DNA from 3 places in the Halobacillus sp. AWM4_238 genome. Region 3 is predicted to be linked to each of the others. Evidence: riboswitches for the same ligand, from Rfam matches in the RefSeq annotation. Region 3 holds a riboswitch; each other region holds the start of a gene.
The links. Region 3 has a riboswitch for S-adenosylmethionine ahead of ACXACN_RS11775 (acetyl-CoA C-acyltransferase). Riboswitches for the same ligand answer to the same signal wherever they lie in the genome.

Region 1 (6,171 bases), 350 kb from region 3:
CAGAGAACCCATCCTTTTGTAGTTGGTCCACCAGTCCATGATACCGCCCTGAGTGTTCAAAGGCTCCATGAACGAGCACAACCGTAGCACGATCATTAACTGATTCTACTTTCTTCACAATTTCCCCTCTTTTCTTCTGCTATACTATCAATAATAGTATAAGGGGGTTTTTCATGATTTGCGAATATAAAGGAAAGATACCTGACATACATCCGACCGCCTACATTGCAGAGGACGCTGTGATCACAGGGGATGTAACCATTGAAGAAAACGCCAGTGTTTGGTTCAAGACTGTCATCAGGGGAGATGTTGCTCCCGTACATATTGGCAAGAATACCAACATCCAAGATTTGAGTCTCTTGCATCAAAGTCCCGACCAACCTTTAATTATTGAAGATGGGGTCACCGTTGGTCATCAGGTCACGCTTCATTCTGCTCATGTAAAACAAAACGCACTGATCGGCATGGGGTCTCTTATTCTGGATGGTGCTGTTATTGGAGAACAAGCGTTCATCGGTGCCGGGAGCCTTGTCCCTCCAGGGAAAGTGATCCCTCCAAATACTCTCGCCTTCGGTCGTCCTGCCAAAGTCATAAGAGAACTGAATGAAGAGGATATAAAGGAACTGAACCGTATAAGAAACAGCTATGTAGAAAAAGGACAATATTATAAAGAACAACGAGGATAATGGTTGTGCCCGTCCAATCAAAAAAACCGTTCCAAACAAAGGTTTGGAACGGTTTTTTCTTCTTATTGGCAGCGTGCCTTCAATTCTTCTGCTTTATCTGTGCGCTCCCAAGGGAACTCCACATCTGTACGGCCGAAATGGCCATAAGCAGCCGTTTGGCGATAGATCGGACGACGCAGATCCAACATTTTAATGATGCCTGCTGGACGTAAGTCGAACAGGTCACGTACAGCTTCTACTAGCTGCTCCTCAGAAACTGTACCTGTTCCGTTTGTGTTAATGGCGATGGAAACAGGCTGAGCAACCCCGATCGCGTAAGCAAGCTGAACTTCTACAGAATCGGCAAGTCCTGCAGCTACGATATTCTTCGCAACATAACGAGCAGCATATGCAGCAGAGCGGTCCACTTTCGTAGCGTCTTTACCACTGAAAGCTCCCCCGCCATGTCGAGCATAACCCCCATATGTGTCCACGATGATCTTTCTTCCGGTTAGCCCGGCATCCCCTTGTGGACCACCAATAACAAAACGTCCAGTCGGGTTAATAAAATATTTCGTTGCTTCATCAATATATCCTTCAGGTACAATCGGCTCAATGACATGCTTTTTCAAATCTTCCTGGATCTGCTTAAGCGTCACTTCTTCTGCGTGCTGGGTAGAAATAACAATCGTGTCGACACGCACTGGCTGATCGTTCTCATCGTACTCTACCGTCACTTGCGTCTTCCCATCTGGACGAAGATAATCGAGTGTCCCATCGTTTCTTACGTCCGATAGCCGTTTAGATAGTTTATGAGCTAAGGAGATTGGCAGAGGCATCAACTCTTTGGTTTCATTGTTAGCAAAACCAAACATCAATCCCTGGTCTCCTGCACCAATCGATTCAATCTCATCATCACTCATTTTCCCTTCGCGGGATTCTAGAGCGACATCCACGCCACCTGCAATATCAGGAGACTGCTCATCAATCGCTGTCAGAACAGCACACGTATCTGCATCAAACCCGTATTTAGCACGAGTGTAACCGATATCTTTAATCGTCTGACGGACGATGGATGGAATATCTACATAAGTATTTGTACTAATCTCACCGGAAACCAGTACAAGTCCCGTTGTCACTGTTGTCTCACATGCAACCCTCGCGTTAGGGTCGTTTTTTAAAATTTCATCTAAAATCGCATCAGAAATCTGATCACAAATTTTGTCCGGGTGTCCCTCCGTAACAGATTCTGATGTGAATAACCGGCGGTTTGCAGGCATTCTTAAAAACTCCTCCTTCTGTAAGTACAAAGTATTAGACGGAACTCTTTACCAGTATGTGCAGAAACTATTATAAGTTTCATATATGTTGCATGTTGCCTCTTTTCACAACCAATGGAGCATTTACATAGGAATATCCACAGGGTTACCTGTTCGAATATTTCTTATTAAAAGGCAGGTTCATTCTGGGAAGGTCGGTAAAACTCATCCACCTGTTGGTAAAAGTGCCTTAAAAAAAGAAAAAGCCTTTCCTATTCGAGGAAAGGGGCTGCTTCCTTTCGCTCTTATCGTCCAAGGAGCATCACTCCTTGCTTCAGGTTAGCACCGTGTCATGTCCATGACGGTTGCTGGGTTTCAAAGGGCCTGTCCCTCCACCAACTCTGGATAAGAGAGTATCCGTTCTTCGTTATCGTATCGAAAACGCTTTTTAATGTCAATTGAATTCCATCTCTTCCAACCTATTCGTAAACGTTTAAAGGAAATGAACATATAGTATTAGAACACTTTTTTCAATAAAAAAAACAAAAACTAGTTAATCCATACAAGCTCCCGTTTGTGGAAGATTCAGTTTCGAGATGTTTGTAAGATTTTAGGGTCTCCGAGAAACAGTTCGCTTTCCATGGGGCGGGCGGTGAGCCTCCTCAGGCTAGGCCTTCCTGGGTCTCACCTGTCCCACACGTCCCATAAGAGTCTCACCGTTTCCATCCGCCCCTTGACCTTAAGAGGATCTCGAAACTACTTCCGGACTAAGCTGCTTACCTACAAGGAGTGGAGGATGTTAACTTCCATATGCCAGCAACACCGATGTAATAAAGAACACCCTTCCTACGAAGGTATGAAGCGCTATGGATCGAGCTTTTACGTCCTGAGTACCCGACGTGGAAGTGTTAATATTCTTCTCTTTATTCAATTATACATGCTGATTTTTCCAGAAGTGATTTAGAGAGACTTCCATGGCAAAGGGGCGGAGGGGAATGGCGAGACTCCTGCGGGAAGAGAGTGCTTGGTGAGACCCCACAGGACGTAGTCCGAGGAGGCTCACCGCGCTCCCGCGGAAAGCGAGTCATTCCCCGCAGCCCCCATCAACTTAACAAAAGTCTCGAAATCAAGTCTTACAGAATCCTGCCAGATTCTTGTACAAATGGGTAGGTTTTATGATTGATTATTCAGAATAAATAAAATGTAAGCTTTTTCATGTACAGTATGGACGAATGAATTCAATGTGTTATACTAATCTCACATTAGGTTGATCATAATTAAATGCAAAGGCGGGTCGGCGCATATGAGTACCATTAATCAAATGTCTGAACTGAATCTATTACTTGCCCAAGAACATGTCCACCATCAGCTATCTGTTCCACACTTAGTGGAAATGATTCTATACCGCAATGAAGGTACCCTGACAGAAAAAGGGGCCATCCAGGCAACGACGGGTACTTATACGGGTAGATCTCCGAAAGATAAATTCATCGTTCAGGATGATGTGACGAAAGATAAAGTTCAATGGGGAGCTGTCAACCAGCCCATCGATGATCAAACATTTGTAAAACTATATCATAAAGTATTGGATTACTTAAAAGAACGGAATGAACTATTTGTATTTAAAGGCTATGCAGGAGCGGATGAACGCTATCGTCTGCCTCTTCAAGTACTTACAGAGTTCGCCTGGCACAATCTTTTCGCACAGCAGATGTTCATTCGACCGGATGAAAAAGAAATAGATAATCATGAAGCAGAGTTTACTGTTGTGTCAGCTCCAACCTTCAAAGCTAATCCAGAAATTGATGGAACGAATTCAGAAGCTTTCATCATGATATCTTTTAAACACCGAATCGTATTAATCGGTGGAACGGAATATGCGGGAGAAATTAAAAAGTCCATTTTCTCCGTCATGAACTATATCCTTCCCGAGAAGAATGTCCTGCCTATGCACTGTTCAGCAAACGTAGGAAAGGAAGGAGATGTAGCATTATTCTTCGGCCTTTCAGGAACAGGAAAAACAACATTATCCGCCGATCCCCAACGCAGGTTGATTGGTGATGATGAGCATGCATGGTCAAACTACGGAATCTTTAATATAGAGGGTGGCTGTTACGCGAAATGCATTAACCTTTCTCACGAAAAGGAACCTCAAATCTTTGACGCCATTCACTTTGGTTCTGTTCTGGAAAATGTCGTGCTGGACCCACAAACTCATCAGCCTGACTACAACGACACAAGTCTGACAGAAAATACAAGAGCCGCTTATCCATTAGAGCATATCGACAATATCGTACAACCAAGTATTGCCGGGCATCCGAACGCCATTATCTTTCTAACGGCTGATGCCACTGGCGTCCTTCCGCCAATTAGTAAATTGACCAAAGAGCAGGCCATGTATCATTTCTTGAGTGGGTACACGAGTAAACTTGCCGGGACGGAACGAGGGATTACAGAACCACAAGCCACTTTTTCCGCTTGCTTCGGTTCACCGTTCCTTCCACTTCCACCTTCCACTTATGCAGAGATGCTTGGCGAAAAAATCGACCAGTTCAATGCAGACGTTTATTTGGTCAACACAGGTTGGTCAGGAGGGTCTTACGGAGAAGGTCAAAGAATCAAATTGTCTTATACAAGATCCATAATCCATGCCGCTTTAGAAGGGGAGTTAAGCTCCGCTGACACCTATCAAGATCCATTTTTCGGCTTGAATATCCCTACCCACTGCCCTGGTGTGCCAGATGAAGTTCTATTCCCAAGAAAAACTTGGGCAGATGCTGAAGCCTATGACCAGAGTGCCAAGTCATTAGCTAACAAGTTCCACGAAAACTTCAAGAAATTCACCTATGCTAGCGAAGAAATCAAAAAAGCAGGACCGACCTACCACAGGTCATAACTATCGTTTCCTCATCTCCTCATATATAAGAAGGCCCCGCTGGACATCCAGCGGGGCCTTCTCTATCCACTCCAGCTCGAGGAGGCTCATCACTCGCCCACGGAAAGCGAACCTTTTCCCGTAGCCCCTAAACGCACACAAACATCTTGAAATAGAGTCTTACAGAATCCTGCCAGATTGTTGAATAAACACAAGAAAAAAGGTAGAAAAGTTTAGTTAAACTTTTCTACCTTTTTCAAGCACTCCGGTAACACTTCATCTTTCATCATGAAACTGAAACGATCATTCGATTTTAAATTACGCGGGAGATGACGGAACAGTACAGGACCATGTGTCTCAAAATAATGATCCTGATCGTCAATCGATTCAATCATTGCATAGTACACATTCTTAATGACCGTTCCCCCTTTACCTTCTACATGGTATTGACCAATATAAGATAAATCGGAAATAATGGCCCCTGTCTCTTCTCTAACTTCTCGAAAAGCGGCGTCTTCTGCTGACTCCCCCTCTTCTACTTTTCCACCTGGAAATTCGAGACCGCGATCTTTATGCTTGGTGAGCAGCCATTGATCCTTGTATCGGCATATCACCCACACATGTTTCGGTGTCTCGGAAAAAGGATGATCTTCAAAAGATAACCGGACAGGGTTGTGGTAATAATCATAAAATGTTTTCATGTCTGCTCAACTGCCTTTAATCCTTGATATACGTTCTTTCTTTTACCTGTTTAAATCGTACCACAAGCAGCGCTAAATACAAACCGGCAGCAAGCAAACTTCTTCCTTTCCTGAATATATTGGAGAAATTCACAGAAATATGAAGAATATAATCCCATTCAGCTCATTAGAAAGAAAGCTAAAAGGAATGGGGATCTATAATTGCGGAAACGTTCCGATACAACAATAATTTGTCTGTTTTCTATTACTACTCTGATTGCTTTTGGAAGTGCAGAAGCAAGGAATATCGAAGAATTTATAACGGAAGCTTTTGAGGTGAACAAAGATTTACAAAGGTATGCGGTAAAAACCAAGACAGAACAAATCATCAAGAAGGAGGAGCCTTTTCACCAGACCATTGAATCTATGGGACAGGGCTACCCAAAGTAAAGCTTGTGTTTGTGCATTCCTTCAAAAATTCGATTTAATCTGAAGACGTTTGACTATTCGCTTGCAAGCCTTGAATTAACAGCTAAAGTAGGTCATTTATATTTTTACATTCCAAACGGAGGTGGGGGATACAGAAGAGCCCACGGTAGATATACCCGGCTTGTTCTGACGTGATACGAAGGACCGCTTCTCTTTCAAGAAGCGGATCCATCAATCATTCAGGACTCCCATCTCTGTGATAT
Region 2 (6,171 bases), 1.1 Mb from region 3:
TCCTAGTCCGAACAGTAAGCCGGCAAGCGACAGAGAAGCCTCCAATTCCGGGAGGAGCCCGATGACGAACGTACAACCGATAAAGGTCGTAAAGAGAGCGGTCAGTTTTCTTCCTGTCCACGCTTCTTTGAAGAAAATTCTTGAAAAAATAGTCACGAAAACAGGTGCTGTGTAAAGGAGTACAAAGGCGATCGACATGGACGTCGTTTCTATTGCGCTGAACAGACACCAGTTGAACAGGGCGATGCTGATGACCCCTGTGCCGAAGAAATAGCCTGAGTCTGCAGGCTTTATTTTTAACAGCCGGATGTTTATAATCGCAAGGTAGCAAAACAAAAGCAGCATCGCTGATGTGACTCTTAACGCGACGACTTGAATGGGCGAAAATCCATATTCGTACAATTCGTTCACAAACAGCCCGATGATGCCCCATAGTGATGCACCTAGAAAAATCATCAAAAATGCGCGATTCCTCGTCATGAGATCCCTCCTTCATGAGACAATTTCCATCTATTATACAAAAATTTAGAAAGCTTTGAATATAGCTGTTGCAAAAAAATCGGAATTCTTGTTTGATAGAGAATAAGGATGAAATCGAAACACAAGGGGATGAAATGATGAATCCAGTTTTACGAGACGTCAAAACACACATAGAAACAGATAGGCTTCTATTGAAAATGCCGGAACCCGGCGACGGATCGGCCATCAATGCAGCTATCCAACGATCCGTGAATGAACTGAAACCATGGCTTGGATTCGTCCAGGAGACCCCGACAGTTGAAGATACAGAATCAAACACAAGGGAAGCGCATGCCAAGTTTCTGCTGCGTCAGAACTTACGGTATCTCATATACTTGAAAGAGGATCTGACGTTCATTGGTTCTACGGGTTTTCATCGAATGGACTGGGACGTGCCAAAGTTTGAAATTGGCTATTGGATGGATACCGCTCATAGTGGAAAGGGATATATGAGGGAAGCCGTAGACGGATTGACGACTTATGCCTTGGATGAATTAGGCGCTGCTCGTGTGGAAATCCGCTGCGAATCAGAGAATAAGAGAAGCCGTACGATACCCGAGTCACTCGGTTTCGACCTGGAAGGAATCCTCCGCAACGAAGACCTCTCTGTCGATGGAAAACGGTTGACCGATACATGTATTTACGCCAAAGTCCGTGAAAAAAATGAGTGATCGTATGTATGATGTGACGATCATCGGCGCAGGGGTCAGTGGCGTCTTTCTTGCTTACACGTTAGCAACCGAGCACCCGGGATGGGACATTCATGTGGTGGATAAAGGAAAGCCAATCGTTGAACGGACGTGTGGGTTAGATGGAGAGGGTTGCACGTGTGAGGGGCCGTGTGATCGCTACATAGGATTTGCAGGGTTAGGAAAATCAGAAGGGAAGTTCAATTATACGAATGACTTCGGAGGACAGCTGAATGGAAAAATCGGTGAAAAGGAAGCGCTGGAGCTCATGGAAGAAGTCGATGAACTCTTATGTTCTTATGGTGGAGACGTTGTAAAGAGATACAGTACAAAAAATGAGAAGCTCTCCATGAAAGCAGCACAACATTCCCTGCGTGTTTTCTCGACAGAGGTGCGCCATTTAGGGACGAAGCGCGCTCGGAAGATTTTTCAAAGCCTGTATGAAGAAATGTCTGAACAGATGACATTTACCTTCGAAGCGGATGTCACGAGCGTCACAAAAGATGACGGACTATTCTCTCTATCTACCAATCAGGGGTGCTTTCAAAGTAAGCAGGTCGTTTTCGCTACAGGCATGAGCGGGAGTGATTGGATGAAATCAAGGTTGGCAGAGTTAGGATTGAAGCCCGGACCAACCCGGTTGGATTTAGGTGTGCGCGTGGAGATGCGCGGAGATCAGCTCGATGCCATCCTTCAGGAAACCTTTGAAACGAAGCTTCATTACAAGAACGACCGATTTTCAGCCACGACCTATTGTATGAATCCCCGTGGCAGAGTCGTACGCAAATACCAGCATGACCTGGTGATGGCAGATGGGCAGAACCAAAATGAGGAGGGTCCGAGCAGGAATTTGAATTTCACCCTTTTCGTTCCGCGATTTTTTGAAAATCAGGAAGAAGCGATGAGAGAGGCTCGCGATACGATCGGGAAAATCAATCAAGGACGGGGGAGAATTGTATCCCAAAAGCTGGGCGATTTACGCGAAGGAAGAATTTCCGGAGATCTTTCTTCCGGTCCAATCGTTCCTTCGATAGAAGCAGAAGCAGGGGATCTCCGTCTGGAAGTTCCGCCTCTTTATATCGACGCCTTGCTGGAGTTTTTTGAGGCATTGGAAGGGCTCCTGGAAGAAGAAATCGATCGCGACACCATCCTTTATGGGATCGACAGCAAATTTTATGAACCCAAAATTTTCACAGATGCCCATTTTGAAACGGAAATCCCTGGCTTGTATTTGATCGGGGACTGTTCAGGAGATACGCACTCCCTTTCTCAAGCGGCGGCAAGCGGAATCTATTTGGCCCGCAAACTAAAAGCTTAGCCTTCTACCGGGAGGCTAAGCTTTCTTCCACTATATAGATGGCATCTTTCACATCTGATTGATCGTGGATCCTCATGAGGTGAATGGATTCGCCTTGCCGGGTGGAATAGTGAGAAATCGTTTCCACATCTTCTAGTGAAGACGCGTGAAGGTCACTCAATGATAAAGGCAGCTGCATGGATTGGTAAAAAGGAACGAGTTTCTTGATTTGTTCTATTTTCCCTTCGAGGGCCAGCTGGACAAGGATTCCATAGGCTACTTTCTCACCATGTAAAAACCTTTTCGTCGCTGGTACTTTTGTTAACCCGTTATGAATGGAATGGGCACCAGAGATCCTTCCGTAACCATCTCCAAAACCTCCCACCATACCACCAGCGAGGATGATCGTTTCTGTCACACGTGTAAAAGCCGTATTCGGTTCAAGATTTTCAAGAGCACGAACAGCCTCGGTCCCCTCCTCAAAAAGGACGTCCCGACACATCTTTGCTGCGTGAAGAGCGATCTCCAGAGGAAGTGGTTTTTTATCTATATGTCTCGTCAAAACGTCTGCTTCATACCATTTGGCAATCGTGTCACCGATCCCTGCACGAAGGTATTCTACGGGTGAATGGACGAGCATATCGGGGTCAACCACGACCATGTATGTACTTCTTTTGAAAATGGTGTATTCAAGGAAATTCCCATGTTCATCATAGAACACACTTAAAGGTGTCCAAGCGGCACAATTGGATACTAATGTGGGGATCAGGATGACCGGAAGATCAAGCGATTCTCCGCACGCCTTCGTGAGGTCAAGAATTTTTCCGCCTCCGACCCCAATGAGGACATCCGTGGAATTCATCTCTTTCCCGATTCTCTCTACTTCTTGATGCGTGCATTCTCCACCATACAAAATGGTGTCGACAGCAAATGGAAAGTCAGGCATGTACGATTCCGCCATCGCCCATGAATTTTCCCCGTGGATGATGGTTCCATGCTTGAATTTCTCTCCCTGAAGTAGTTCTGGTAATTGTTTCAAAATGCCCGGTTCACAGCGATAGATATTCGGTGCTCCCTGAACATTGATCGGCTCCATCGGAATCCCTCCTACACAGATATGCCCATCATTATCCATTTAATAAAATGAGATGTCAATGATAATATTCTATAATTTAAAAGATTGAGAAAATTATTTACAAACCCTCTCACATGCGTTAAAGTGTAAAACCATAAACAAAAAATCTTATCGAGAGTGATTGAGGGTATGGCCCGTAGACATCACAGCAACCTTCCGCAAGGAGTGGTGCTAATTCCTACAGAATGAATCGATTCTGGGAGATAAGAGTTTGGCTATTACACGCGAAACTCTCTCCCGCAAAGGGGGAGAGTTTTTTGTAGGTCAATCATTTATGGATACATAGGAAAAGGAGGGAAGCCCATGATTTCATTGGAACAACTGAGTAAAGTTTATCCTTCCAAAGAAGGGAACGTCATTGGCGTCGACAACGTTTCATTGGATATCGAACAAGGGGAGATCTTTGGTGTCGTCGGTTATAGTGGGGCAGGAAAAAGTACCCTGTTACGCTGCATGAACATCTTGGAACGCCCGACGAGTGGGAGAGTCCTTGTTGATGGAATCGATCTCATGACATTAAAAAACAAGGAGTTGAGAAAGGCGAGACAGTCGATCGGGATGATCTTTCAGGGATTTCACCTGGCCATGGCGAAAACGGTTTTAGACAACGTCGCTTTCGCTCTTAAAGCTTCAGGTGTGAATCGGAAGGAAAGAAAGAGGAAGGCGCACGAATTGCTGGACCTCGTCGGTTTGTCAGATAAAGCTGAAGCGTACCCTGCTCAATTGAGTGGCGGTCAAAAGCAACGCGTGAGCATCGCCCGAGCTCTCGCCAACGATCCGAAAGTGCTCCTGTGTGATGAAGCTACGTCAGCTCTCGATCCTAACACAACACAGTCCATTTTGAGCTTACTGAAAAAGATCAACCGCGAACTTGGACTGACCATTGTGTTGATCACCCATGAGATGGAGGTTGTAAAAGAAATCTGCCATCGCTGTGCGGTCATGGAAGATGGGAAGATCGTAGAGCAGGGGGCGACATACGACATCTTTGCAGCTCCTGAAAACGAACTCACCAAGCGTTTTATAAAAACGGTCATCGACTTTAAGATCCCCGAACACATCATTTCCAGAAGTAAAGGCACCATTGTACATATGAGGTTCAAGGGTGATTCTGCGAATGAATCGATCGTTTCAGATTTACTGAAAGGATCAAGCGTACGGGCGAACATCCTCCATGGAAAGATCGATTATATCCAGGAGCAAGCTCTAGGCACCTTTGTGATGGAATTAACAGGAGGGCAACCCGTCGTAAAGGAAGCCATTGAAGAACTGAAACAAAAGCTCGGAGAAGTGGAGGTGTTGCACAATGATGGAACAGCTGATCAACTTATGGCCAGAGCTGAATAAATCGTTTTTGGAAACATTGATCATGGTAGGGATCGGATTGGTGGTCGCTCTGATTGCAGGTCTTCCGCTTGGGTTGCTCCTGTTTGTGACCGACCGTGATTTGTTCCTGGAGAATAGAACCGTCAAAAGCATTGTTGGCGTTGTCGTGAACTTGATCCGGTCGGTTCCCTTCATTATCTTGCTTGTGTTCTTATTTCCTTTTACCAACTTTTTAATCGGAACAACGACGGGCCCTGTAGCAGCGTCTGTAGCTCTTTCTGTAGCTGCGATTCCGTTTTATGCAAGAATTGTGGAATCATCCGCCCGCGATATTGATCGAGGAGTGATCGAATCGGCCATCGCCTGTGGAGCCTCCCCATGGCTGATCATCAAGGATATCATTTTCCCAGAAATTAAACCGGGACTGATTAGTGGCTTGACGATCACTGCCATCAGTTTGATCGGGTATTCCGCAATGGCAGGGGCCATTGGAGGTGGAGGAATCGGAGACTTGGCGATTCGTTATGGGTATTACAGATACGATAACTTCGTCATGTTTACGACCGTCATCCTGCTGATCGTCCTCGTCCAAATCGTCCAATACGCAGGCGACTATATTGCTAAGACTGTGAAGAAGAACTAAAAAATAGGAGGAACTCTCTCATGAAAAAAACCATCTTGTTATGTGCCACGCTATTAACCATCGCGTTTCTCGCTGCTTGCGGAGAAGAGGAAGGAAGTGCAGATGCTTCTGGTAAAGATACCATCCGTTTTGGCGCGACTTCTGGGCCCTATAGCGATATGGTCACACAGGCGATTGCGCCGTTATTAGAAGAAAAAGGGTACGAAGTGACGAACAAAGAATTCACGGATTATGTACAACCGAACAAGGCGCTTGCAAATGGGGATTTGGACGCCAACCTTTTTCAGCATAAAATTTACTTAGAGTCATTCGCGAAGGAAAACGACTTGGACTTGTCTGAAGTCATCATCGTCCCTACAGCTCCTATGGGGATCTATTCCAATACATATGAAGATATTCAAAGTATTGAAGATGGAAGCACGATGGGGGTACCCAACGATCCGACCAACCTTGCACGCGCTCTCATTGTGCTGGAAGATGAAGGACTGGTGGAAGTGGACGACAATGTTGACCCGCTGCGCGCCTCTTTAAAAGATATTACGAACAATAAAAAAGACATTCA
Region 3 (6,171 bases):
AAGCATGGCTTTGACAACCTCAGGATCCTCTAAGTCCTCCGGGTTGTTTTTAAGAACTTCTAGAAAGTCATTCGCTCCTATGGTTAAAGTAATGAGGTCGGCATTACTGACAGCAGCCTGAGCCATTGAATCGGTTTGCAGCTGAGTTAACTGTCCTTCAGACGTTAAACCCGGGACAGCAAATTCCTTTGTAAAAGAATCCAACCGATAGATGTTTTCTAAATCTTCAGCAATATAATCAGCATAACTTATACCTGCCGTACTGTCTGATTGAATACCAAAGGCTAACGAGTCTCCAAGTGCGACATAGTTCCACTCTTTCTCAGAATGGTCGGCCTTCTCTGCAAAAGCGAACGACGGGGCTACTAACATGAAAACAAGTGACAGAATGGCAAATAACCGGATTTTTTTCCTACCAATTACTGTTTGGTCCAACATGTCCCCTCCTTTTTTGCTCTTTAACGAACGTTATGTAGTCCAATAAAGAACATTCCCTAATATAATTAGCCTCTTTTTCTTTTAATCCTGCAAATTTCTCAAGATTTATATTTTATGGATCGTTATGGAGTAAGTTATTTTGTCTAAAAAAGTAAAAGGTGTTTGATGAGTAAGCCTACTATTAAAAGAAAACGTAGCATCGAAATACGATGCTACGCTCTCCAAGATCATCAAACTTCTTTTTTGAACGCGCATCATTCAGAGCCAACACCGCCACATTATAATGGTACTCAATTTTTGCTCCTGACCTTGCGTTCTGCATCTTACTTATGTGCATATGAAACTTTAGAATAGCCTCGTAAATTTCTTTATTTCCTGTCCTCCCAAAAGGGATCAAATCTCCCCCATCCAAATCCATATTGTCTTACCTTTTAAAATACGAATGAATTTGGAAAACGTGTGGATGTAGGCGATTACTTATACTACTCCTAATGGTGAAGGTTTCCTTGATTACACCTTTCATACACTTTAAATTCATAACAAAAAAGTTGAAGAAGGTCAGTCCTGGAAATCAGGGCTGACCTTCCTTAGTATAAATAGGCATGTAAGAAAATCAGTCCGATACCACTCACTAAAAACTGATTCTCTAATTGTTGTTACCTCGGATATCGGGGCTGACCGATATTTATTGAAAATGTGATTGGAACCACCTATGATACGTTCGAGCTAAATCCATATAAATAAGCGACCAACTTGTTAAATTCCTCATCAGAAGAACACTCAATCTGAAGATCAATAAAGGTCATCACAATTTCTTCATCCTCAAACGGAAAATGACTGTTATCTACATTCGACAAGATCTCCCGCTTGGAAAGTCCCTTTTTACGTAATACATCTACGGCTTGCTTCATTGAAGAAACTTCTGCCATGTGTATGCCCCCTTAACTTCATAGTCTTGTGCACATTTCACCCGACAATCTCTTTTTAGTCATTAAAAGGTGAGGAACGGAAGAAAACAAGAATAAAAGATTCTTGTCTATATTATTTACTACATCATCCTTCCAAATTCCTGCTCACATACAGAAGATCAGATGCTCCAAGAAAGAGTTTTTAAGAGGAACGAGACAAACTCACTTTGGAACTACACCATATAGTACTTACGTAATGAAAAAACGGATAAAAAAAGATTGCCAGCCCCTTTGGCACTATTATTTAGTAGTGTAAAATGCCAGATTATTCGTTGTCATTATTTGTCAAAAGAAATCAATAGATTTACCTTGAAGGCTGGTTTATAATCCTCTTAGTGAACTCGAACGGAAGGTGATGAGAGAGGTAAAGGAAGCGGTTAAATGTTGCTGTGAATCTTAAGTCTAGAAAAAAGTAAAGGGGAAAATGAAACAGTTGAAAAAAATCATCGGTTTTACAGTTGCTGCTCTATTGACGTCTACAATCATCACCACTCCAGTCCTTGCAACAAGCGAAACATCATTTAAAAGTTTGGAAGATTTCAAGAAACAAAAGCAGGTTCCTAACGCGCAGGAAGTGGAACTGCTTGGCTATAATGAATGGGGAGAATTTGAAGAGGAAGAGCCGAATAACACAATGGCTCAAGCCAATCTGATTACCCTAGAGGACATCGCTATTGGCCAATTTTCAAAGAATGATAAAGATTATTATAAGCTCGAAGTCAATGGAGATGAGGAAGTAGACCTCTCTGTGTCCCTCTTCTCTATTGATGAAGAAGAAACAAACATGAAGCTTAATGTAAACGTTTATGACTCCACTGGCGAAGAAGTAGCAAGCTACTTTGAAGATAGTGATGAGTATGGATATGCGGGTGGTTTTACTGTGAATCCAGGGATCTATTACTTAGAGGCTTCCGATTCAGCTAACCTAAATAATGGGGAATCGTATATGCTGAGTTCTTTCATTTTTGAAGAGGAGCCATTCATCGATCGCATCTCTGGGGAAGACCGTTATCATACAGCAGCAGCAATCGCCGTACGTCGTAGCGGTGGGTATCCAAGCGAACATATCATACTGGCTACAGGAGCAGATTTTCCCGATGCCCTTGCAGGTGCACCACTTGCCTCCTACTATGATGCTCCCATCCTTTTGACTAGAAAAAACACTCTGCCACAGATTACGAAATCAACGATTGATGTGTTAGATGCTAAGTCTGTTACGATCCTTGGTGGTACGGGTGCTATTTCCAAAGAAGTAGAAAATGCCCTTTTGAAATTAGGATTGGATGTCGAAAGGATTTCAGGTTCTGATCGGTATGAGACTGCAACGGCCATTGCCGAAGTACTTCCGCCTAGTGAAGGAGCTGTGATCGCTTACGGAAGAAACTTTCCTGATGCCCTTTCCATTGCCCCAGTGGCCGGCATGAATATGATGCCGATCTTATTAACAGAAAAAAGTAAACTCCCTGATTCAACGAAACAAGCCATTAAAGATTACGACTTCACCTATGTCGTAGGTGGCGAAGGTGTTGTAGATCAAAAAGTTTTTGCTCAACTCCCAGATCCAGAACGTATTTCAGGAAAAAACAGATACAGCACATCCATTGCTATAGCTGAGCACTTCGAACTAGACCCAATGTTTGTGAACGTAGCTACTGGAGAGGATTTTGCTGACGCTCTTGCAGGAGCCGCTTACACATATGGTGAACCGTTACTGCTGACTCCTTCTGATTCCCTTGCCACAGAAGTGAAAGATTATTTCGTTAAGAACGAAACCTATTACTTTACTATTCTTGGTGGCAAGGCAGCTGTCAGCGAAAATGTTGAAGATGAGATTTTAGAGTTATTCGAATAAGAAAACTATAAAACATCCCCAAGCAGGCAATCATGCGCTTGGGGATGTTTTTTTGTGGGTAAAGGAAATCTCCTTCTAGAAGTTGGACAACGAAAGTCAGTGACCTACTCAAAAATCCTCATGACAAAGTCAACCTCAACACCATTGATACCAAAAGCTATGTCTATGCCCTCCTGAAGTACATAAATAATATAAATTTTCACACTTTTCTACAAAATCCATTGACACCCATCCTTTCCCTTGCTAACATGGCACTTAACCAAATAACGAAAGAACATCTTATCCAGAGAGGTGGAGGGACTGGCCCTGTGAAACCCGGCAACCGCTATATGTATAGCAAGGTGCCAAATCCTACTGAGTGAACGCTCAGGAAGATAAGAGATTTCCTGAATCTCTAAACCTCTCTATCTCATTGATAGAGAGGTTTTATATGTTCCAATTGAATAATGATTCTTATCCAGAGAGGCAGAGGGACTGGCCCGTTGACGCCCGGCAACCATCAAGCAACCGCTTGAAAAGGTGCTAATTCCTGCAGGAGATGATCCTGGAAGATAAGAAGAGCCAAGAGCCCTCTTCTTATTTTTGTGAAGAGGGCTCTGTCTATTTTAAAAAAGGAGTTGTTACATAGATGACTACCGTACTTCTAGATGGCATCCGTACCCCGTTCGGAAAGTGGAAAGGGGCCTTGAAAAAGAAATCCGCAACAGAACTTGGATCGCACGCGCTAAACGCTTTATTAGAGAAAAATCCGATAGCCAAACAAGCAGATGGTGTGCTGCTAGCCCAGGTGATACAGGCTGGGGGTGGCCAGAACCCTGCCAGGCAAGTCGCTTATAAGGCTGGGGTCGATATCGGTACACCTGCCATTACATTGAACAATGTTTGCTTAGGCGGAATCGCCACAATCGCGGATGCCTCTCGGAGACTGCAATATAACGAAGGAGAATTATATATCGTCGGTGGCTTCGACTCGATGACAAACGCTCCTCATACCGCTCCTGTACGCGCTTCTTCCGGACTTGGTCATAGCATGCTGAAAGACACCTTACTGAACGACGGTTTATGGTGCGCCTTGAGCGATGTGTCGATGGGAGCTCTTACCGATGAAAAAAACCGCTCCTTCGAAATCAGTCGAGAGGAACAGGATGAGTATGCTGCCCTTTCCCAACAACGAGCAGCGAACGCTCAGGAAAAAGGATGGTTCCAACCTGAAATCGCTCCTTTTTCTGGATTACTCGAGGAAGATGAGGGCATCCGCAAAGGAACGACAGTTGAAAAGTTATCCAGCCTCACCCCCGCCTTTTCCAACGAAGGCACGATTACAGCAGGCAATGCTTCACAGATGACGGACGGAGCCAGTGTGGGCATCGTCACCATAAAAGAAAAAGCTGAGTCAATCGGACAGAATCCGCTGGCAGAAATCATCGATTGGTCAGAGGTTGCAGGACCAGATGCCAGTTTGCAAACCAAACCATCGCAAGCGATTCAAAAACTTTTAGACAGACATCAATTGACGACAGAGGATATTGATTTGTTTGAAATCAATGAAGCCTTTGCCAGTGTCGTAATCGCCAGCTGCCGGGAGCTTGGCATCGATTATGACCGGATCAATGTCAACGGTGGAGCGATCGCTCTTGGTCACCCTTTAGGTGGCACAGGGTTCCGGCTCGTGTTGACCCTTGCCCATGAACTGAAACGTCGCGGCGGAGGTAAAGGCATCGCTTCCCTTTGCGGCGGGGGTGGACAGGGAATGGCTCTATTGATTGAAGTTCCTCATTCCTAAATCGAAAGGAGACGAATCCATTGACTACAACGACCACAGCTCAGCGCTCCCCTTACCTATGGGAGCCATCGAGCCAACGAATTGAACAATCCCATATTAAAGCTTTTGCTGAATATACCGAGCAGCCACTTTTCCCATATGAACGTTTCCACCGCTGGTCCGTTTCCCATCTCTCTGAGTTCTGGTCAGCCGTGTGGGATTACGCAGGGATCATCGGAGATAAGGGCGATCGTGTTTTTGTCCCCGGCCCTTCGATGCTAGATAGTACATGGTTTCCAGAAGCACGATTGAATTTCGCTGAAAACCTGCTGCGCGGTTCCCTTGACCGGGTAGTTGCCTATGAAGCGAATGAGGAAGGCGTTCAACGAAGCATTCATTTACAAGAGCTAAAACAATCCGTTGCCAAAGCTCAGGAAGGGTTAAAGCGATTAGGGGTAAAGGAAGGCGATTGTGTGGCCGGAGTTACCCAGAATAATATTAAAGGGTTGGCGGCCTTGCTTGCGACGACCTCGCTCGGGGCGACATGGACCTCCTGTTCCCCTGACTTCGGAACGAAAGGAATCGTCGACCGCATTGGTCAGGTAAAACCGAAAGTATTGCTCGCTACTCTCTCCTATCAATATAAGCAGAAGACATTCGATATCGAGGACAAAATCAAGCAGACGACGGAGCGTCTTGAAGGACTATCTGCACTCGTCACGTTCGGAGGGGAGTCTGATATTGAAGGAATTGAATCTCTTTCCTGGGATGAGCTTTGCAGCAATGAAGCATTACAGCCAACGTTCCACCCTGTTCCTTTTCATCATCCCTTATATATTTTATATACATCCGGAACGACGGGACTCCCGAAAGCAATCGTCCATTCTGTTGGCGGGACGCTTTTGCAACATGTCAAAGAGCACCAGCTCCATTGTGACGTTCAGAAAAATGACGTGTTGTTCTGGTACACCAATACCGCCTGGATGATGTATCCATGGCTCGTTTCAGGGTTAGCCAGTGAAGCGACCATCCTACTGTATGACGGCTCTCCCGTAAGGCCGGATTCCCTCACCCATTTGTGGGACATTGCGGATGAGGTCGGCATCACCCATTTCGGCACAAGTCCTAAGTATTTGGATACTTTGATGAAA

Region 1: linked by a shared signal. The riboswitch ahead of metK (methionine adenosyltransferase) and the one ahead of ACXACN_RS11775 (acetyl-CoA C-acyltransferase) in region 3 are both predicted to bind S-adenosylmethionine.
Region 2: linked by a shared signal. The riboswitch ahead of ACXACN_RS06240 (methionine ABC transporter ATP-binding protein) and the one ahead of ACXACN_RS11775 (acetyl-CoA C-acyltransferase) in region 3 are both predicted to bind S-adenosylmethionine.

The regions. Positions count from the first base shown of each region.
Region 1 is NZ_JBSWSY010000002.1:1,958,018-1,964,188, forward strand. Features, by position in the region: gene ACXACN_RS10060 (lysophospholipase) at 1-118, opposite strand, end outside; gene ACXACN_RS10065 (gamma carbonic anhydrase) at 174-686, shown strand; gene metK (methionine adenosyltransferase) at 749-1,945, opposite strand; SAM riboswitch class I at 2,227-2,336, opposite strand; gene pckA (phosphoenolpyruvate carboxykinase (ATP)) at 3,228-4,820, shown strand; gene ytkD (RNA deprotection pyrophosphohydrolase) at 5,033-5,500, opposite strand; gene ACXACN_RS10085 (hypothetical protein) at 5,702-5,929, shown strand; gene ACXACN_RS10090 (hydrolase) at 6,140-6,171, opposite strand, start outside.
Region 2 is NZ_JBSWSY010000002.1:1,214,625-1,220,795, reverse strand. Features, by position in the region: gene ACXACN_RS06260 (DMT family transporter) at 1-480, opposite strand, end outside; gene ACXACN_RS06255 (GNAT family N-acetyltransferase) at 618-1,190, shown strand; gene ACXACN_RS06250 (FAD-binding oxidoreductase/lyase) at 1,195-2,526, shown strand; gene ACXACN_RS06245 (iron-containing alcohol dehydrogenase family protein) at 2,531-3,601, opposite strand; SAM riboswitch class I at 3,746-3,850, shown strand; gene ACXACN_RS06240 (methionine ABC transporter ATP-binding protein) at 3,944-4,987, shown strand; gene ACXACN_RS06235 (methionine ABC transporter permease) at 4,947-5,609, shown strand; gene ACXACN_RS06230 (MetQ/NlpA family ABC transporter substrate-binding protein) at 5,630-6,171, shown strand, end outside.
Region 3 is NZ_JBSWSY010000002.1:2,310,795-2,316,965, forward strand. Features, by position in the region: gene ACXACN_RS11760 (cell wall-binding repeat-containing protein) at 1-435, opposite strand, end outside; gene ACXACN_RS11765 (hypothetical protein) at 1,149-1,367, opposite strand; gene ACXACN_RS11770 (cell wall-binding repeat-containing protein) at 1,831-3,258, shown strand; SAM riboswitch class I at 3,535-3,639, shown strand; SAM riboswitch class I at 3,709-3,816, shown strand; gene ACXACN_RS11775 (acetyl-CoA C-acyltransferase) at 3,887-5,041, shown strand; gene ACXACN_RS11780 (acetoacetate--CoA ligase) at 5,062-6,171, shown strand, end outside.